Regions from separate parts of the Brevibacillus halotolerans genome, predicted to be linked through region 2. Evidence: a T-box and tRNA genes for the amino acid it is inferred to sense, from the RefSeq annotation. Region 2 holds a T-box; the other holds one or more tRNA genes.
The links. A T-box is a leader RNA that pairs with one kind of tRNA and senses whether it is charged. The one in region 2 lies ahead of argS (arginine--tRNA ligase), so its partner is inferred to be a tRNA-Arg.

Region 1 (11,016 bases), on a different contig from region 2:
AATCAGATCATTGATACAAGTCAAATGAAGCCTATGCAGCTTCGTGATAAAATCATAAACCAGTATTCTCAGCAAAGCTCTGAATGGACCCTTAATGTTCAGTCATTTGGTTTTAAATATGGAATTCCAATTGATGCAGATTTAGTTTTTGATGTGCGTTTTTTACCAAATCCGCATTATGTAGATGATTTACGTCCAAAAACAGGCTGTGATAGCGAGGTAGCTAATTACGTCATGAAGTGGACTGATACGCAAGAATTCCTAACTCGGTTGATTGATTTCTTGAATTTTACCATCCCTCATTATCAACGCGAAGGCAAAAGTCAGCTTGTTGTTGGTATCGGATGCACGGGTGGAAAGCATCGGTCTGTGGCTATTGCAGAGCACATTGGAGAAACGTTCCGTAAAGATTATCAGGTTCGCGTTACACATCGTGACATCGAAAAGAATAAATAACATAAGATGATAAAATAAAGAATAAGTGGGATTTTAGCACCAAAGAACTCTCAACAAAGGGAATCGAGGTGACCTATGGCATTAGGGAGAGGCATGAACATGCAACAAAGAGAGGAAATGTTAAAAGTTGTTGTAGTAGGGGGAGGGACAGGTTTGTCTGTCCTGTTACGCGGTTTGAAGGAAGAGGCCGTTCATATCACGGCTGTTGTTACAGTTGCTGATGATGGAGGTAGCTCGGGACGTCTTCGTGAAGAGATGGATATGCTACCTCCGGGTGATATTCGTAACGTGTTAACAGCACTTGCTGACGCAGAACCACTAATGAAGCAGCTCATGCAATATCGATTCAACACGGGTACAGGCTTGGCAGGCCATAATTTAGGAAATCTGTTGCTTGCCGCGATGAATGATATCACGGGTGACTTTGTCACGGCCGTGAAGGCACTCAGCAGGGTTTTAGCGGTACGCGGGGATGTGTTGCCATCGTCTACACAATCTATCCTGTTAAAAGCCGAATTAGAAGACGGAACCATCGTCTCAGGAGAGTCGCAAATCCCGTTGTCTGGAAAGAAAATCAAGCGTGTTTTTTTGGACCCAGTAGATGCTCGCCCTTTGATCGAAGCCTTAGATGCTATCAAAGAGGCAGATGCAATCATTTTGGGCCCAGGAAGCTTATATACAAGTATCCTGCCTAATTTATTAGTTAACGGTGTTTTTGAGACAATATTGGAATCAACGGCACCAAAAGTATATATTTGTAATGTAATGACTCAACCGGGTGAAACCGATAATTTTACAGCTTATGATCATGTTAAAGCATTATATGATCATGTTGGGGTTGAATTTTTAGATACGATTGTAGTAAACACTGAACAGGTACCTGAGGATTATTTGGCTAAATACGCGGAAAAGGGCGCGTATCCAGTCTTATGTGATATGGATAAGCTGAAGGAGCTAGGCGTGACGATTGTAGCTGAACCTATGATTACCTATGGGGAATTATACTTGCGACATGATGCGAAACGAGTAAGTCAGGAGATCGTGGCTATCCTTCGCCAGATTATATCGCAACAAGAAAGGAAGTGATGTGACATGTCATTCGCCGCACACACGAAAAAAGAGTTAACAATGATTGAAGCTTCGACTTGCTGTAATCGAGCAGAACTTGCTGCACTGATTCGCATGAATGGAACCATTCAATTAGGAACAGGAAAATTTATATTGGATATCTCTACAGAGAATGCGGCGATTGCACGAAGAATTTATACGTTGGTTAAGCAAATTTTTCAGATTCATGCCGAATTATTAGTACGTAAAAAAATGCGTCTGAAAAAAAACAACGTGTATATTGTGCGAATACCACTTCGGGCTTATGAGATCCTAGAAGATTTACGGATTATGGATAAGAATTTAACGTTTTATCCTGGCATTTCACCTGATCTCGTGGCGAATGAATGTTGCGTGCGCGCATTTCTTCGAGGTGCATTCCTTGCAGGGGGTTCTGTAAACCATCCAGAGGCTTCTAGCTACCATTTAGAAATTTTTTCGGCGTACCAGGATTTTTGTGAAGCGTTGACTGTTTTAGCGAATCGCTATGAATTGAATGCCAAATGTATTGAACGCAAAAAAGGTTTTGTTATGTACATAAAGGAAGGCGAAAAAATAACCGACTTTTTAAGTGTAATTGGTGCACATCAGGCCTTGCTGTATTTTGAAGACGTGCGTATTGTGAAGGACATGCGGAATTCAGTTAATCGTTTGCATAACTGTGAGATTGCCAATATCAACAAGACGGTAAATGCCGCTACGAAACAAATGGAGAATATTCAACTGATCGAAAAAGAAATCGGTCTTGAGAATTTACCTATTCGCTTACGAGAGGTAGCAGAGCTTCGCTTACAAAACCCTGACATTAATTTGAAGGAATTAGGCGAGATGATTCCGAGTGGAGTCGTGAGTAAGTCTGGAATTAACCATCGCTTGCGTAAAATAAATGAGATTGCAGATAACCTGCGAGAAAAACTGAGTCTTTCTACGTAGGGACATGTTATAATAGAAATAAAGGAAAATTCCAAGCGGGGAGGTCCAAGATGGTACAGCAACGGGTTATGGTTAAACTTAAAACAGGGTTACAAGCCCGCCCAGCGGCATTCTTTGTTCAAGAAGCAAATCGATACCGTTCTGAAATTTACGTAGAAAAAGACAATAAAAAGGTGAATGCCAAAAGCATTATGGGAATTATGAGTTTGGCGATCAGCTCGGGAACAGAGATTACCATCTTGGCTAGTGGGGATGATGCCCAAATGGCGGTCGATACACTGGCTGGTCTCATTAATAAAGACGAATAAAATGTAAACGCTAAACCAGCAGATATTGCTGGTTTTTGCTTGTATGTCCTGCTGCTTATGGTGAAATCCTAATTAGGAATATCTGAGCCAGGAGGGAAGCGTATGTCCAATAAAGCTAAGGGATTGCCAGATTGCTGTCTAGAAGGTAGAGATAAGAACTTTATGGATATAGATCGTATGGTCAATGAAGGGCTGGGAGGCGGTACGGTGGCTGCATATAACGGCTTGATTGAAGAGACTACCGTTGATTCCATGGATGGAGAGTATACAACAAATAAAGAATTACGCGGCAACGAACTGTAATTTCTTTATTCCCTATTGATAAATGGTAACGAATATGTAAAAGAGGGCAACCTAGGGTCGCCCTCTTTATGTGTATCTTACCTTATTTTCTAGTGATAACCTCGTCGATCAAGCCGTATTCCTTTGCAGCTTGAGCGGACAGGAAGTTGTCGCGATCTGTATCTTTAGCAATCCGTTCGTATGGTTGACCCGTACGTTCAGCATAGATGCCGTTTAGATGTTCACGCATTTTAATGATACGTTTTGCGGCAATTTCAATGTCACTCGCTTGACCTTGAGCGCCACCTAGAGGTTGGTGAATCATGATTTCGCTATTAGGCAAAGCATAGCGCTTTCCTTTTGCTCCGGCACAAAGCAGGAACGATCCCATAGATGCAGCTAATCCAACACAGATCGTTGATACATCTGGTTTAATATATTGCATCGTGTCATAGATAGCCATACCGGCTGTAATTGATCCACCAGGGCTGTTTATGTAGATGCTGATGTCTTTGTCAGGATCTTCTGCCTGTAGGAATAAGAGCTGAGCTACAATACTATTAGCTACCTGATCATTAATAGGTGTTCCCAAAAAGATAATACGATCTTTTAATAAACGGGAATAGATATCGTAAGCGCGTTCTCCACGATTTGTTTGTTCAATTACAGTTGGAATTAGATTCATATTCATTCACGTTCCTCCTCCCTTTTCTTACAATAATCATACACAATTGGTCAATAAAGGTCAAACAAAATCAGAACTCTACTCCATTATTTAACCCAAAAAATGTATATTTTAAACCTTGTCTAAAAAATTACAGAGCGGTTCTTTTGTTACTGGCACGTACACAGCTTGTAATCGCGCCGAAGAAATATATATTGACCAACATTCCGAGTAAAAATCCTAATAAAGGGATTTGGATGATAAGTACTAATAGGAATACACCAATAAATTCAGCAAATAAAGGTGAGATTTTCCACTGAAAAAAACTTATTAACCTTTGTCCCAACCAAGTGCCAACATACACTTTCCCTAAAATAAGGAGCAGGGTGTAGGCGATTGCAATAATGAAACCTACAGGAATACCAACAACAGTAAGTAACATCACAATACTAAGCAATGGAGCCATGATAAAAATAAACAAGCCGACCCCAAATTGTTTAAAAGGATGGCGAGTGTGCAAGTGTTGGCTCACATTGTATAGAGAACCAGCAAAGAAATAACGGATAAGTAGCCAAAAAATCAATGTACTTAAGCATGAAGAGACAGACATCATTAACATAAAGGAGCCGTAGGAAGGTCTAGGTTCAATAATAGTATGCTTATGCTGTCCCTTGATATTAGCTCCAGCATCAATTTGAGCAGGCTCAAATGATGTATAAATAAGATCACCTTGAATTGTAGCTGTAGGCTTAAGATGAAGAGATTCTACTTGGAATAGGGATGTACCTTCCCCTAATAAACCTGAAATCGTGGCTTGAGTGTAGAACCCATTTGTCTCTTTCCCAACACGTCCTTCTATGTTCATTTCATTGACAAAACCTAAAATACTGCCGTTCACGTTCCCAGATTGATTGACACGAAGCTCATCAGCACCTGCCGATATGTTCTTCTGGACAGTACCTGAGACAGTGAGTGCTTGAGAATAGGAGCGTATGTTACCGCCTACTGTCCCTGATACGTTTGTAAGATAAGCAAATGAGATTACATCTCCTGTGACAGTCCCTTTTATATCGATCGTTTCTGCAAAAGCATATAAGTCCCCATCTATTGTTCCATCAATCACTACTTTACTGGCGTTTGTTATAACATCCCCGTGATGTATCTCATTAGACTTTACTTGATATAGCTCTCCATTATGGAGATTGATAGCATAAGCAGAACTAGCCAAGATAAAACAAAAAACAAGCAAGAAAGAGAGGTAGAATATTCTCTTACTCATTATCTAGTTCTCCAGTTATTCGCGTTCATTTTGCTGGACAGGCGAATAGAATATAATAGGATGGCTAGAACAAACAAAATAGAAGAGATAAAGCCAATGAGGTAAAAATTCTTAAACATCAGTAAAATCATTGTTGCTTTTTCTTTTAACCAGAACATAGAGCTCCAGATCGATTGCCACTGAAATAAAGAATTAATTGCACTATTCCAGTCATTTAGCCAGTTGATTCCAGCTAAGAGCATGACAAGAAAGAAACCAAGGGATGCTCCAAAAACAAAGCGTAGACGATGAACAAATAGGTGGTGACGGTTTTGATTAAAGGTTGCAATTTGATTAATTTGATCGCAAACGTTTTTTTCCAAGTGGATAGGTGGAAGCGTTGGTGTTGTTAAATGAATGGCTTTTACAAGCTCTGCCTGCTCTTCAAGAAAAGTAGCGTATAGTTTTTGACACTCGGAGCAGCTTTGCAAATGGCTGGCCACTTGTTGATGTTCCTCTTGGATTAATTCACCGTCTGCATACATCATGAAAGTAAACTCATCCGGATGTTGCATTGTATACACTCCTTTCTATTGATTTATGGCTCAGCAACTCTTTTAAAAATTTCCGGGAACGGAATAGACGGGTACCAACCGTATTTTTGCTCATTCCTACAATGGCGCCAATTTCTTCATAGCTTAGCTCATCCACAAAACGAAGAGTAACAATTAATCGATCTACTTCCTCCAAGTGATATAACAGTTCTTGAATATGGGAGTAAAACTCCTTTTTCATAAATAAGGTTTCCGGTGTTTCAACGGATTTTTGTTGTTTATTTACTTGGTGATACAATTGGTCGTCCTTCATGGTAATTTCCTTCTTTTTTCTAAGGAAATCGATGCAGGTATTTGAGGATAAGCGGTATAGCCAAGAATGGAAAGGGTAGGATTGATCAAATTTATTTAGGTTTTGGGCTACTTTTAGCCAAATATCATTGCATACGTCCTGAGAATCATGATAGGAATAGACCATTTTGAGGACGATGCGCTGCACGCGCTGATCAAAAAGCTCAACAAGTAGAGGAAAAGAATCAGCATCCCCTTTTAAAAATTTCAGGATATATTCTAGGGCTTTTCGATTTAGCGCATAAAGATCTTCGCGTGATTGCTCTTCCACATTCGGTCCTCCTTTCTAGTACTAGTACGTAAGTTTCATCTTAAAAATTTCGTTACTCTAAATCCTTTTCTTCATTCGACTTATGGGGGTCTTCTTCCTTCAAATCTTTTCCAGTATCTTCTGTTAGGTCAATCATGACCCTCATTTTTGCCTTCATTTTTTTTCCTTTAATAATGGTGTAGTCTGTAATGTCTCGATGTTCTAAGCGACTAATTGCCTCCGCTAATTCCTCTGAAGTTAAATAGGGCTGAATTGTTAGAAGGCATTCATCTTCATTTGATTCCTGATAAATGAGAAATAATTGTTCTTCCATATTGATAGGCCTCCCTAGTATTTATCCACAAAGTTATCAACAGGTTGTGCACAAAACATTTGTTCGTGGAATTGTTTATGGTTATTATGTAACAACAGCACTAGATCATACGGAGGCAGACGGGTTATTATACGTAAATAATTATGCATTGTGCAGAGGAAGCTTTACTCCTTGGTTTGTTTTTGAATGTTCTGTACAATGTAAGGGGGACTGTACACCAAACAAACGGGGGTGATGGAAATTGAGTTCCATGATTATTGCAGTTGTTGTCATTGTCGGTATCATAGTTGGATGTTCGATTTGGGCCATAAATAAAGGATATTCTTACAAAAACAAAATAGACGATATAGATGAGTAAAAGAAAAAACACACCGCATGCAGGTGTGTTTTCCTTTTATAAGACAAGAAATTTTGTTAGATAGAAAAGATCACATAATAATTGCTATTACGTTAAAACAAAGACTTAATATCACCGGTATTAGGGTTTACGATATACCAGCCGTAGGTGTTAATATAACGATCTCCGCTCTGGAAATTATTTACCACTTCTTGATAAATCTGGATAACATAATTTCCGCGTTCATCATCGTGATCATAGGCAATCGTGAAATTCTCCGGTACCTCTTTCCCATATTTCTGGCGTACCAATTCTACAGCTTGATACTTAGAATAGGTTTTGCTTGTCGGGAGTTTACCGATGTAGACAGAGAGCGATTTCCCATCGTATACGATCGGTTTTCCAAGGTTTTCTGCTGCAAAACGAACAGGGACATATGCTGTATTTTTGTATAGAAATCCTTGTGTTTGAACAGGTGGTGATTTAGGTACACCATCGAAGTAAAAAGTAATCGGCTTTTCCATATCTGGTTTGACAGCCATTTCTGAAGCGGCATAGGCGATAGAGGAGGATAATAGAGCCCCGATTCCAATGCCAATTGCTAACGATTTTACATTTAACTTACCCATACGTAAATAAGCCCCACTTATCTTTATTTTTGTTAATCACAGTATGACAAATGATGACAAAATCTGCAAAAGTCGTGGGTAATAGGAAATTGTATCTAACGATCATAAATAATAGGTAGAAATTTAGTATTTCGCCCTGTAAAACCTCGTATCATGTGAGATATTTCATTTCATCATAGGATTACTGGAGTGTCATCTCATTCTCAAGCACTACAGAGGCCAAAGAAAGCTGATAACGAAAGCAAAACTGAGTAGAAAGAACCACTTGCTTAGTAGTAATTAGTTACAAGATGATTGCGCTTTCAGAAATACCTAGTCATCTAAAGGCATTTGTTGCTTGGACAAGGTTAGTGTTTATCGCAGAAGCATTACTACATAAAGAAACATCCATGACATTGTTAACCACCCTACACAAAATAGTACCTTCCGCATAAATATCACCAACTTTTGGAATAATCTGATAATATTATAGCAAAGGAATTATGTAATGGATATCATTTTTGAAGAATCAGCTAAAATTAGATGCAGCTTCATTTTTACACACATAAAAACCTCCGTAATAAACGGAGGCTTCGAGGTTTACCTAATATGGTACGCCCGATAGGAATCGAACCTACGCACGCGGTTCCGGAGACCGCTGCTCTATCCACTGAGCTACGGGCGCATATGTTTCAGACAACAAAGTTTATTATATACGAAAATGGAGCATAGGACAACTTTTTTACTGTATGATTAAAAAGAGCAACAAAAAAGAGTCTTTGCCGAGCCAATCTTGATATACTGTATGATAAGTGTGCCAATACAAGATACGTCTTGGCAGGAAAATTGCATGAACGCTATAATAGAGGAAGAGAGTAAGGAAGGGTGGAAAGAAGTTGTTGGAGCTATCGACAGCTTGATGGTTTCTGACGGGAGGAGGAATGCAATATGAATATGAGCTTAGGTTTGTATCAAGAACAGACGTTAAAGTTAGTGATGACGCCTGAATTGCGTCAAGCTATTACGATATTGCAGTTTTCGGCCATTGATCTGATGAATTATTTGCAGGAACAAGCGATCGAAAATCCAGTGATTGATCTTCAGGAAATTGCTATTGCCCAAGAACCGTTGCCTGTAGATAAACGGGAAAAGAGCTTGGATTTTGATTGGAAGGAATTATTGAATAATCCGGGGCATAATGATTTTTCAGTCAACAGAGATGAAAGCGCCTACAATCCTCTAGATTATGTGAGTGATACACGAACCACCTTATTTTCGCATTTAGAAGAACAACTCGGTTATGTAAAAAGATTGACGCCAGTACAACGTCAGATTGCCCAATATATTATAGGAAATCTCGATGAGCGAGGTTATCTAGAAGTGCCTGTCACTGACATTAAGGAGCGGTTAGGAGTTGATTTGGAGGAGGTAGAGGATGTTCTTCGAGTGATTCAGCATTTAGACCCGGCTGGTGTAGCTGCGCGTTCGCTAGAAGAATGCTTGCTGTTACAACTAGAGCATGAGGGACAGGATGACGAACATATCGTAGAAGTCATTAAGCATCATCTAGTTGATCTGGCAAATAATCGTTTTGGAAAAATTGCTGAACAGCTTCATATAAGCGTAGGGGATGTACAACGGATTGCTGATTTGGTTCGTACGCTGAATCCGAGACCTGGAGTGGCTTATAGCAGCGCAGATATACGCTACATTGTGCCTGATGTTACAGTTGAAAAGGTAATGGGAGAGTATATTGTCATTGTCAACGATTCTTCGTTACCGCGATTGTCTATCAATCCCTTTTATGAACGAATGCTAAAAGAGAAAACCGAGAAGGATGAGGCTCGGCAATTTGTTCATGAAAAACTAAATGCAGCGGTGTGGCTTGCAAAAAGTCTAGAGCAAAGAAGAATGACCCTGTTGCGTGTAACACAGGCGATTGTTGACTTGCAGAATGACTTTTTTGAGAAAGGGATTCATTATTTAAAACCGATGACGCAAAAAGATATTGCAGAGCGAGTTCAATTGCATGAATCTACAATCAGTCGAGCTACCAGTAATAAATATGTACAAACTCCCCGCGGTGTTTTCGAATTAAAGTACTTCTTTACTTCGGCCCTGTCCACAGCAAGTGGAGAAGCGGCATCTTCAGAAAGCGTGAAGAAACGAATTAAAGCTTTCATTGACAAAGAAGATCGGAATAAACCATATTCGGATCAAAAGCTAGCGGAATTGCTGGAGAAAGAAGGGATTGAAATCTCCCGGCGTACCGTGGCTAAGTATCGAGAGGAAATGCTGATCTCATCGTCTGCTAAACGAAAACGCTTTTTGTAATGATAAAAAGAATGTAAAATAAGAGAAGATAAAGGAGCCAACCCGTTACCATGGCTAGCGAAGAAAGCAAAGGATTACAATCAGATCATATTGAAATGATTTTATATGGTAGGCCCGGCTGTCACTTGTGTGATGATGTTGAGGAGCATATCAGACGATTAGCTGAGGAATTTCCGATCACGTATAAAGTTGTCGACATCACTTTAGATATGCGATTAGAGGAAAAGTACATGTTTACGATTCCCGTAGTTGAAATTAACGGGCTAGAAGCTTTTGTATCTGTAGACTCGGTTGTTACCGAGGAGGAATTACGCCTATATTTGCAAGAAAAAATGGGTAAATGTGAATAAATTAAGATTTCTCTTTTGGCTTCTTGTCAGCTAGCAGAGTGTATGCTACATTAAGAGTAAGCATTCTGCTTATTTTTTTGAAAGCTGCGGGACATAATTTGTATGATGTGGGACGTTTGGAGTCCCGTTGAGACTGGAAAAGGATGAGTGTGGAATGCGTACTTTATTAAATATCCAAAACAAGCTTGTTCCCGACCTCGTACAAGTATTGCGTAAACGATACGATCTTATGCAGTCGATTCGTCATTTGCAGCCTGTCGGTCGCAGGGCGTTAGCACAGAATTTACAAACGACTGAGCGCATCCTCAGGTCAGAAGTAGAGCTCCTCAAAGATATGGGCTTAATTCACGTCAGCCCGATTGGTATGAGCTGTACGGAAGAGGGAATCCAGCTTTTAAAAGAGATGGATTCTATGGCAGATGAACTGTTCGGCTTTAACGACCTTGCTCTACAATTACAACACATCTTACATATTCCTAAAGTAATTGTGGTTGCTGGTGACGTCGACGTATCGGAATGGGGTAAAAAGGAATTGGGACGAGTAGGAGCCCGGATATTAAAACAAGTAGTTCAAGAAGGTGACGTGGTTGCTGTTACAGGTGGGTCCACGATTGTATCGGTAGCTGAGCATGTTACTCCTTCCTCGCATTTTCGTGATGTACAATTTGTGCCAGCGCGTGGTGGACTTGGGGAAAAGGTAGAAATGCAGGCTAATACGATTGCTTCTTCTCTTGCTGCAAAGTCAGGTGGAACCTATCATCTATTGCATGTGCCTGATCGTTTAAGCCCTGATGTAGTTCAATCCTTATTGGGAGAAGCACAGATTGCCGAGGTTATGCAACTGCTTCACAAAACTAGGGTGGTTATACATGGAATTGGTGATGGAATGG
Region 2 (11,016 bases):
TTTTTTCAGCCAACCAAGACTATGACTCGGGCCCAATTCGCGGTTATTTTACAGCGGCTAGTGATCGCCAATGAGCAGCAAAAAGAAAAACAATGGAACGGCTCAGTGCAACAGCAAACACGCATCAGCAATCTGATGCTAACAGCGGCCACCCATGCTTATCTAAGGCAGAACGAGCAAGGGATGACGTCCTACTTCGGGAAAGAGGCATTACAGACGATAGAGAAGCTACGCCCGCTACCTTTGCATGATGTTTTGGGTAGCTATCAGGTGATGGATAGTAATGAAAGTACCATGAAGGCTAAAGGCGCTTATTTTTCCACAATGACTGGTAATTATGAAGTGGAATATGAAATGGTTAAAAGCGACCAGAGTAGCAATCCGTACGGCTGGATTATTACGAAAATTACTCATATCCAAAAATAAAGAAACGACCGTATCCTTGTTAGAAGAGGGTACGATCGTTTTTTTGTTTTTACCTGGTAAGTGGATTTTCTTCCAGCTTTCGATACATTTTTCCTTTATCCACATAAGACTGACGAACACGGCGTAAATCCTTAAAATCGTCTTCGTTTAATTCGCGCTTTACCTTAGCGGGAGAGCCTACGACCAATGTCCGAGGGGGGACTTTCATGCCGGGTGGAACCAAAGCACCCGCTGCAACCATAGCCTCTTCCCCGATCTCGGCGCCATCTAGCACAATAGAACCCATACCGATCAAAGCACCTTGGCGTACGGTGCAGCTATGTAACACGGCGTTATGGCCAATTGTGACATCATCCTCAATAAGGAGTGGACAAAGAGGACTTTGGTGGAGAGTGCTATTATCTTGAACACTGACTCGTTTCCCAATAATAGTAGGAGAGACATCGCCTCGTATGACCGAATTGTACCAGATCGATGTCTCTTCCCCGATAATAACGTCACCCGTGACAACAGCACCTTTGGCGATAAACACGCTAGGATGAATCTGTGGCTCTTTACCTTCAAAAGGGAGTAGTAGCATGAAAAATAAGCCTCCTGTTCGATGATGGATATTTTATTCTTGAGTGAAATGTAGAGTTGCAATACTCTTTTTATAATTCTAACACACAACGATCCACCAAGCTTTGCTAAGGCATTTCTGTGAGTAATCGCTTTGTCTTTAGTCTTTTATAGCAATCGTCTCAGCTCTTTCTTCATAGATAACAGGATAAGGAGCGTTTTGATAAAGTTCATCAAACCTTTCTTTGGTCAGAGCATAAAATAAATGATCTTCCCATTTACCGTTGATTTTAAGATAATTGGCACCGAACCCCTCTTTGACGAATCCTGCTTTTTCCAAAACCCGTTGAGACGCTCGATTATGTGGCATGATATTGGCTTGCAAACGATGCAAAAGAAGTCTATTGAAGGAAAACGACATCATGAGATGGAGAGCTTCAGTCATATAGCCTTGGCTTTGACAGGAATGGTCTAGATCATAACCGATAAAAGCATTTTGAAAAGGACCGCGAAATACTTGGGATAGTGTTATTTTTCCAACAAGGCGTTCATTAGCTTGCTCAAAGATACCAAAAGAATATCGTTGATCCTGTTCAACCTCTGTCCATTGAGTTGTTTGGATTATGGCATTTTCGAGTGTGAAATAACTCTCGTCACGCAAAGGGACATACGGCGCATGAAATGGTTGATTTGCAAGTAAATAAGTAAGAAAAAATTCTGCATGTGCAGGGGTTAGTAATTGTAAAAAAATCAGCCTACCCTTTATTCGCAGGTTAAATACATTCATTTTCAGACCTCCTAAAAATAAAGTAAATAAGAATAAACATGATATTTTACATCTTTTAGTAGCGTTTCCAGAATGTCAAGGTTGAATTGTACCCCTATATATGATAGATTAATCCTTAGTAAGGCAAGGATTGTGGGTAGTCGCTGTTGTCACCAGCTTGTCTGGGAGACGATAGAGGAAAGTCCAGGCTCGCCCGGGCTGCGATGCCCGGAGTGTTCGTACCTAGTGCAAACTAGGGCAGTGAGGTTCGCCTCATTGACGGCGCAGAAAGGGTTCTCCCTGAGACCCAAGTACGCTGAAAGTGCCACAGAAACGTAGCTTCTCTGGCGACAGAGAAGATGGAACGAGGTAAACCCTGCGAGCGAGAAACCCAAATTAGGTAGGGGAACCGTCTGGACGGAATTGAACGAAAAGGACGGATGGCAAAAGAAATTTTGCCATAGATAGATGACTACAGCTCTTCGTGCGAGGGGAAGGTCCGTTTGCAGCACGAGAGATACAGAACCTGGCTTATAGCATTCCTTGCTTATTCAATATTTTTTAAGTATAAATGTAAATGAAATGATAAAGCAACAAACAAATATGATCGTATATAAAGGAAAAACCGGTGCAGTAACGCGCCGGTTTTTTTGTTTCTTTACATGATGCGTACTTTGTATGTTTTCATCCAGAAGTCTACTTGTGCTAAAAAAGCAAACATCTGAGGAGTGCTCATTAATTGACCAAAAAAAGGAATTTCAATCGCAGATGCATCTGTTTGTAGGAGAGTACGGAGGTAAGGAACATCTAATAGAGTATGAAGGGGAGATCTGTTATCATCTAAAACATCGTTAAGCCACTGCCTTGTTGCTAGGGAATATGTGGGATTATGTGTTTTGGGATAAGGACTTTTTTTACGATATAACACATCAGAGGGCAAGATTCCTTCCAAAGCTTTGCGCAAAATGCCTTTTTCCCTGGAATCGTACATTTTCATCTCCCAAGGTACATTCCACATGTATTCTACAAGTCGATGATCGCAAAAGGGTACACGGGCTTCTAGGCTAGCCATCATACTCATGCGATCCTTTCGATCCAGTAACGTATTCATAAACCAGACATGATTTAAGTAAAACATCTCGCGCCGTTTTTCATCTATACGAAACTCCCCCTCCAAGCGGGGAACCTCTGCTAGTGTATCACGAAAACGTCCTTTTACATACGAATCTGGTTGTAACCAAGCCTTCATTTCATTCGAGAGCCATTTGTATCGCTGCTCACTTTTTCGCGCCCACGGAAAAGTATCTGCATAAAGAGCTTCTTCTTGATGAAACCAAGGATAGCCCCCAAATATTTCGTCAGCGCATTCACCTGAAAGTACGACTGTTGTTTCCTTTTTCATTTCCGCGCAAAAAAGATACAGCGAAGCGTCAATATCTGCCATACCAGGCAAGTCGCGAGCATAAACAGCGGTTTGGAGGGCTTGCACCAACTCGGGGGTATCAAACTCAATATAATGGTGCTGGGTTCCTATATGATCGCTAACCCGTTTAATCCATTGAGAATCTGAATCAGGTTGATAGGCATGGGCAGTGAAAAAGTGGTCATTATCTTTATAATCAATGGAGTAGGTGTGAATCGTTCCTTCTCCTTGATGTTGATAATATCTTGCCGCAATAGCGGTGATGGCGCTGGAATCAAGGCCTCCTGAAAGCAGCATCGAGACAGGAACATCAGCAACGAGTTGACGTTCGATTGCATTTATGACTAAATCACGAATGGTATCGACGGTTGTCTCAAAATTGTCGAGATGCTCACGACTTTTCAAGCACCAATACGATTCTGTAGTAAAGCCATTTTGAGAGTATATCCCATAGTAGCCAGGGCGTAACTCATGCATTCCTTTGAATACACCGTGTCCAGGCGTGCGAGCGGGTGAAATAAGTAGTACCTCGGCTAAGCCTTCCCGATCAACAATAGGCTCAACTTCGGGGTGGGCAAGAATAGCTTTTATTTCTGAACCGAATAGAAACTGCCCATCTTTTTCTAGATAAAAGAACGGCTTCACACCCATTCGATCACGTGCGACAAATAAGAGCTGCTCTTTGTCATTCCAGATAGCAAATGCAAAAATACCGTTCAGTCGCTCCAGGCATTTTTCTCCCCATTCTACATAAGCCGTGAGTAATACCTCCGTATCTGAGTGGGAAGAGAAGCGGTGACCACGGTCTAGCAATTCCTTGCGTAAATCTTCTGTATTGTACAATTCGCCGTTATACACAAGTGTGTAGCTTATATCCCCATATCTTTTGGTCATGGGCTGAGTTCCGCCTTCAGGATCTACAACAATAAGACGACGATGTCCAAATACAACCCGATCATGAAAAAAATACCCCATACTATCTGGACCTCTGTGTTGAAGTGTCTTAGTCATTGCTTCTATAGTCTCTTGTTCATCTTTTACATTCCGCATAAAACTAGCCCAGCCTGCAATTCCACACATGATTTCTCACCCTTTCTCATCTGTGCTTTTTCATGTAAACGTTACTAAGCAAAACCGGTCATCTAGGCTCATCGTATGCAAAGCAGGCTAACATGGTACCCTGTCTCTTTTTTTAAAACAAACAATAAAAAAGTTCTTTTTCCTTTACAATGGCTGATCTTTGATGCGAATATGAAATATACATACATTTTTATCCTTATTTTGGAGGTGCGGTTTGTGCGAGAGGTCATCTCGTGGTCAGAAACAGATGGATTTGTATCTTTTGTTCAAAATTGTCCAGATGCAGTCTTCATTTTTTCTTCAGACGGTACTGTTTTGTATGCCAATCAGTCCTGGTACCAATTGGCAGGTAATTGTTTTTCTGATGAATTCGAAGTAGCCATTGATGTATATCTACTTCGATGTAAACAAGGGATAGTGAGCATAGAGCCAAGTGTCATACAACCATTGTGTACCAATCATGATCCTTACATCATTCAAATTCCTCATAAGGAAGGGGGGATGATGGACGTTTCATTTACGCTTTTTCCGATGAAATGGTATAAAGGAAAAGCGGCTGTGGGGGCTCTTGTACGAGATGTAACAGAGCAAAAGCTAAGACAGAGGAAGCTGGAGGAAATGGAGAAGAGCCTCGATACTTTTATTACGTACACACGGGATGCGCTTTTTCTCATTTCACCCGATTTTCAAATATTGCGTATGAGCAATTCATTTCAGATCATGACTGGGTATTCTCCACAGGAGCTGTATGACAATCCTAGAATCTTACTTCCTGATGCTGTTGCGCTACAAGAACAGGAGCTGCATTTTGATTACGTTGTAAAAACAGGAAAACCTGTATTATTTCATACGAGACGACGTCATAAGAAGGGGCATCTACTTGAGATTTGTATGACTTATAAACCTATTTGCAAGAAAGATGCTGGCGTTATAGGTGTAATAGCGGTGATGCGCAATATTACTGAGCGTATTCAGGTTGAGACTGAATTACGAGATGCGAAAGAACTGTTGGAATCTTTCGTAAATAGCGCTTCTGATTGTATCGTGCTTATTGATTTAGATTGGAATATTTTAATGGTGAATCCTGCTTGTGAAAAAATGTATGGATACAGTTATGAAGAATTGCTTATGCATCAAGAAAATCTGCTAAAGCCAGTCATATTGCGAGGAATTATTGATAACACACAAAAGGCTATGAACGGAAAGATGGTTTTGGATGAGGAGAATTCATTTACTCATCGCAATGGACATCTTGTTCACACCCTATCCTCCTATATTCCGATTCGAAATACGGAAGGAAAGATTTTGGCGGTCGCTTTAATTACGAGGGATGTAACGGAACAGAGGAGGATTGCGCAGGCATTGGGTGACAGTGAGGCAAAATATAGATTGATTTCCGAAAATATGACGGATCTTATTGCTATTTTGGATCGGAGTGGACGCTATATTTATGTGTCTCCTTCGTTTAAGACCATTTTAGGATATACACCGGAAAGCTTATTGGGAATGGATTATCGTAAATGGGTACATACCGATGACAGAGAGTTTTTGAAACAGGGACGTAAACGATTAATCGCTGAAGGTAGCGTGATGCAAGTAGAGCTTCGCTATCGGTGTGCTTCAGGCGACTGGATGTATTTGGAGGCTAATGGTACGCCAGTCTTTAATGGGGAAAAAAATTTAGAGCACTTTGTTTTTGTAGCCAGAAATATTACCGATCGGAAACAAGCAGAGGCCTTATTGCGTAACTCAGATAAGCTATCCCTTATTGGAGAGATGGCGGCAGGAGTTGCTCATGAAATTCGCAATCCGCTAACTGCACTGCGAGGCTTTATTCAGTTATTACAAAATCAAACCAGTGAGCATGATTTTTATTTTGAAGTCATGATATCTGAATTAGATCGAATCAATTTTATTGTAAGCGAGTTATTAGTATTAGCGAAACCGCAAGTTCAGAATGTAAAGCAAAAAAATGTAGTCGATCTCGTTCGTAATGTAATGACGCTATTAGAGAGCCAAGCTTTGATGCATAATGTGATTTTTCAGCTTGAATGTAAAGAGAAGCCAATATTGATCACTTGTGAGGAAAATCAGATTAAACAAGTCTTTATAAATATCATGAAAAATGCAATGGAAGCAATGCCGAATGGTGGAATGATCTATATAACGGTAAAACAGAATGCTCAGATGGTGGATATATGTTTTCGCGATGAAGGATGCGGCATACCGGAAGATCGTGTTAGTAAACTTGGTGAGCCTTTTTATACTACAAAGGATAAAGGAACAGGGCTAGGCCTCATGGTTAGTAAAAAAATCATCAGGGACCATCAGGGCTCTATACTTATTGACAGTGTGATCAATCAAGGAACAACAGTGCATGTGAATGTACCTCTCTCAAGTCTGAAACAATAATAAATAATGTTGACAGCGTAGCAACGAGAAACAGGGAAGGGAGGCGACAAATTGCACATCGGTTGTCATGTAAGCGTACGTCAGGGATATACGGAAGCCGCCCGGATCGCGCAACGCTTGGGAGGGACTTGCTATCAGTATTTTCCTAAAAACCCGCGCAGTTTACAAATCAAATCATTCTCAAGACAGGATGCCCAACAATGTCGTGATTTTTGCAAGGAACACAGGATTATTTCGATTGCCCACACACCATATCCAACTAATTTGTGTACAGAGGGAAGAGAGGAACAAGCGGCAATGGTGGCTTCAGTACGCAATGATTTGGAGATTGCAGACGCGTGTGGCTCGATTGGCGTTGTTGTTCATTTCGGGCAATATAAAGGAAATCACCCTGATCCGTTATTTGGCTACCAATTGATGATTCGTTCATTAAATGAAATCTTAGAAGGCTGGACAGGTAATGCACTTATTTTACTTGAAAATAATGCTGGTCAGGGAAATAAGATGGGGATGACATTAGAAGAGCTTGTACAAGTACGTGCATTGATCAATAGACCCGAGCTTGTCGGATTTTGCTTCGATACCTGCCATGCCTTTGCAAGTGGATTATGGACAGGAGGGAATTGGGAAGAGGTGCAGAAGCGAGGCGAGGAATTAGGATATTTTACTAATTTGAAGGCTGTTCATCTCAATGATTCTCGCTATCCTACCGGCTCCCATCGTGATCGCCATGCTGATATTGGTTACGGAGAGATCGGTGCTGAAAGGATAGGCGAATTGATTAGAAGCAGGGTTGTTCGTGAGGTTCCCTTATTTTTGGAAACGCCAGCAGAACGACCGGGTGGGCATAAGTCAGAAATCGCTTTTGTCAAACAATTGTTTGCAAGTCCACAGTAGGATATGATTAGAGGGACCGTATTTCAGAACGGATTTTACGAGACAGAGGAGATATTATGACACGCACAATTAAAGTAACCATTCACAGCTTTGATAAAATCAAAGAAAATTTAGCTGACCTTAATGAACTAAAACTTTATGAAGAAGCAAATGGCAAGGTCTTAGAAGCAGAAATTGAATCAGATGGCTATGCAATTGTAGATATTACAGAAGAAGAATACATTGAATTAGCTCCAGATGAATATGAGCTAATGATTATGGAATGGAAAGTGGCTGGCAAAATCGACGAGCTGATTTTAGAAACAATGTCAGACCCTAATGATGATAAGGCAATGCTATATCGTGGTGTTGACCCTATTGGAACTGTAAAAATAGAGCCTGTTTCCCTACCGAAAAAGCTGGTTGAGCAATTAGCAAAGGCTTGGTTCTCGACACCAAAACCAGCTATTGAACCGAAAATAAACGAAAAAGAGTAAAAGGAACATAGATGAGAGGCATTTAGGTAAAGCAGGATTAAAAAGAGGAGGGGAAGCCCTCCTTTTTTGGATGAGTTGGATGAATTTTTGACCAAAAATAAAAAGGGCGCCCATTGTGTTAGGGGCCCTTATTTTTCTTACATTTCCTCAGGAGCTTCCAATCCCAATAGACGGAGTCCTTCTTTTAGTACAACAATAACTGCTGCAACCAATTGTAGGCGAGCTTGTTTTACTTGCTCATCCTCTGCGACAATGCGGACATGCGCGTAGAATTTGTTGAAGGTTTGAGCCAGATCAATTACGTATTTTCCAATCTGCGAAGGATCGAATTGATCGCGAGCCTTTTCCAGAATGCTTGGGAACTGCAAGAGAGTAGTAATGACTGCCCATGCTTCTGGGCCCTCTAAAGCATTGTCTACTACGGTTACAGCTTCTGGCTGGTACCCACCTTTTTTCAATAGAGAGCAAGCGCGGGCATGAGTGTATTGAACGTAAGGCCCTGTTTCGCCTTCAAAAGTAAGCATTTCTTCCCAGGAAAAGTTGACATCGTTTAAACGATAATTTTTCAAGTCATGGAAGATAACGGCACCTACACCAACTTGGCGAGCAACCTGTTCTTTATTTGCAAGAGAAGGATTTTTGTCTTGGATTACTTTTAATACATCTGCGATTGCTTGGGACAATACTTCTTCCAACAGAACGACTTTCCCTTTGCGAGTGGACATTTTTTTACCATCTTTTAACATCATGCCAAATGGAATGTGATGCATATTGTTAGCCCAGTCATAGCCCATTTTTAGCAAGACTTTAAATAGCTGTTGGAAATGCAGGCGTTGTTCTCCGCCAACCACATATAATGCTTTTCCAAAATCATATTGCTCATGGCGATACAAAGCAGCAGCTAGGTCGCGGGTTGCGTAAAGGGTAGCACCGTCACGTTTTTTTATTAAGCAAGGAGGCATGTCGTACTCATCCAGAGATACAACCATTGCGCCTTCGGATTCTGTTAACAATCCTTTTTCCTCTAATAAATCAACAACGCGATCCATTTGATTATTGTAGAATGCTTCTCCATTGAAGGAGTCAAAGGATACACCCATTAATTCATAGATCTTTTTAAATTCTTGTAAGGATTCGTCGCGGAACCATTGCCATAATTGCTGGGCTTCTTGATCGCCGTCCTCTAATTTCTTGAACCATTCACGGCCTTGATCTTCCAATGTTGGGTCGTTTTCTACTTCTTCATGGAAGTGTACATACAGCTTGAGCAATTCTTTAATAGGCTCAGCTTTTACTTTATCTTCATCGCCCCATTTTTTATAGGCAACAATCAGTTTACCAAATTGTGTACCCCAGTCCCCCAAGTGATTGATGCGAACTGGCTGATAGCCATGCTTTTCCATGATGTTTGCAAGTGCATTCCCGATAACGGTTGAGCGCAAATGCCCCATCGAGAAGGGTTTAGCAATGTTTGGAGAAGATAAGTCGATTGGTACCTTTTTACCAGCACCAGCAGTAGTCGCGCCATATGCAGACCCTTGCTCTAGAATCGTTTTAATACAAGCGGTTATAACGCTGGTTTGATCATAAAACAGATTGATATATGCATTTGTCACCTGTACATCCTGTAAGAAAGGCAGAGAAATCTTAGAAGCTAGCTCCGTTGCAATCATTGGTGGTGCTTTGCGTAGAGCTTTAGCTAATTGGAAGCAAGGGAAGGCTAAATCACCCATTTGTGGGTTAGGAGGAGTTTCGAGCATGCCAAGGACACGTTCGCAGGAAAAATCCTCTACGCCCATTTCAGTTAGAGCAGCAGAGATTTGTTCAGCTACTAGTTGTTTGTAATTCATGTTTATTTCATCCTTTCTTTTTAATCAACCTAAACTTTCAGGGAATATGTAATCATTCCGTGGAAAAGTGGGATACAACATAAATATAACCATAGGTATACAAGTACAGAGCGCTTTGATTAGACACAGCTTACGATGTTCAAAGCAACAACAGCAAAAAACCCCCCGTCTCTTTTGGATAGATATCAGTAAAAATCAATCCGTAAAGAGACGAGAGGTTATTTTATCATACTCCCGCGGTACCACTCTTCTTGTTCTTTTCAATTAGACCAATAAATGATCGTAATTGGAAAAAACCTGCTTGATAGCTGTAACGGGCAAACCCGGCAAGCTCTATACATTGTCAATAGACAAGATTCAAGCTGCGTCTCCGAGGTGCGCTTCATCATGGCCGTTCTATCAGGCTTCCACCAATCCTGACTCGCTAGTAGCACGAACCATCATTACTCTCCTCATCATCGAGTACATGGCTATATAGCGTCTAGTATACCCAACAAAAGACATTCTAGCAAGCAAGGTTTATCAGTGGCTCTTATTTTGCTGATCCCATTGTGCAAAATAAGATTTGGTAAGGGAATGATATGCTTCCCTACCAAATAAAAGACCCATGGCTTGACCGGTTGATAAAGGAAGATAGTATTCATAGGTTTCATGATTACCGCCTGTCATAAGATCATGGTGGTGAGTTTGGTCATGCAAATAGTGCTGTTCACTCTCATGGTGTTTTACGACAGTGTAGATTTCAAAGTCCGTCTCTTCTAGTACCTTTACTGGAATCAATGAGGCCTGAAACACAGATGTATGTAAATAGGCTAGATTGTTTTCGATGAAAATCCCTCCATCTATCTTCCTTTTTATCCTAGCAGAGGGCCATTATTTCTACAAGCGAAGGAAAGAATGGATAAGAGATGAAAGGGGCATGTGCCGGCCCCTTCCCCTCTCCTATATTGGTGAGTGTACAAACCTGAGTAATGTTTTTTGGTTTTCTTATGGAGGTATGAAACATTGTAGAATCATGTAGAGGTGGGCGCAGATAAAAAAGAGCGTAATCGAATTCAGGTTTGCCGGTGAAAGAGCTTCTTATATTTTAGCAGCAGCCGCAAGAAATGATGACCAGTAGGATGAACA

Region 1: it has a tRNA-Arg gene. The T-box ahead of argS (arginine--tRNA ligase) is inferred to sense a tRNA for this amino acid. The anticodon was not compared.

Annotation. Positions count from the first base shown of each region.
Region 1 covers NZ_JAPTNK010000010.1:185,105-196,120, reverse strand. Annotated here, with positions in the region: gene rapZ (RNase adapter RapZ) at 1-456, shown strand, start outside; gene O0550_RS14490 (gluconeogenesis factor YvcK family protein) at 550-1,542, shown strand; gene whiA (DNA-binding protein WhiA) at 1,549-2,496, shown strand; gene O0550_RS14480 (HPr family phosphocarrier protein) at 2,547-2,804, shown strand; gene O0550_RS14475 (hypothetical protein) at 2,907-3,107, shown strand; gene clpP (ATP-dependent Clp endopeptidase proteolytic subunit ClpP) at 3,190-3,771, opposite strand; gene O0550_RS14465 (DUF8173 domain-containing protein) at 3,902-5,029, opposite strand; gene O0550_RS14460 (anti-sigma factor family protein) at 5,029-5,583, opposite strand; gene O0550_RS14455 (RNA polymerase sigma factor) at 5,567-6,184, opposite strand; gene O0550_RS14450 (hypothetical protein) at 6,237-6,497, opposite strand; gene ytzI (YtzI protein) at 6,748-6,855, shown strand; gene O0550_RS14440 (stalk domain-containing protein) at 6,948-7,463, opposite strand; tRNA gene O0550_RS14435 (tRNA-Arg) at 8,053-8,127, opposite strand; gene rpoN (RNA polymerase factor sigma-54) at 8,391-9,776, shown strand; gene O0550_RS14425 (glutaredoxin family protein) at 9,827-10,126, shown strand; gene O0550_RS14420 (sugar-binding transcriptional regulator) at 10,281-11,016, shown strand, end outside.
Region 2 covers NZ_JAPTNK010000013.1:47,030-58,045, forward strand. Annotated here, with positions in the region: gene O0550_RS16290 (S-layer homology domain-containing protein) at 1-426, shown strand, start outside; gene O0550_RS16295 (gamma carbonic anhydrase) at 476-1,006, opposite strand; gene O0550_RS16300 (GNAT family N-acetyltransferase) at 1,145-1,771, opposite strand; RNA gene rnpB (RNase P RNA component class B) at 1,900-2,289, shown strand; gene asnB (asparagine synthase (glutamine-hydrolyzing)) at 2,409-4,253, opposite strand; gene O0550_RS16315 (PAS domain S-box protein) at 4,470-6,665, shown strand; gene O0550_RS16320 (deoxyribonuclease IV) at 6,717-7,562, shown strand; gene O0550_RS16325 (hypothetical protein) at 7,619-8,038, shown strand; gene argS (arginine--tRNA ligase) at 8,176-9,888, opposite strand; T-box leader at 10,092-10,356, opposite strand; gene O0550_RS16335 (hypothetical protein) at 10,411-10,668, opposite strand; gene O0550_RS16340 (YjcZ family sporulation protein) at 10,976-11,016, opposite strand, start outside.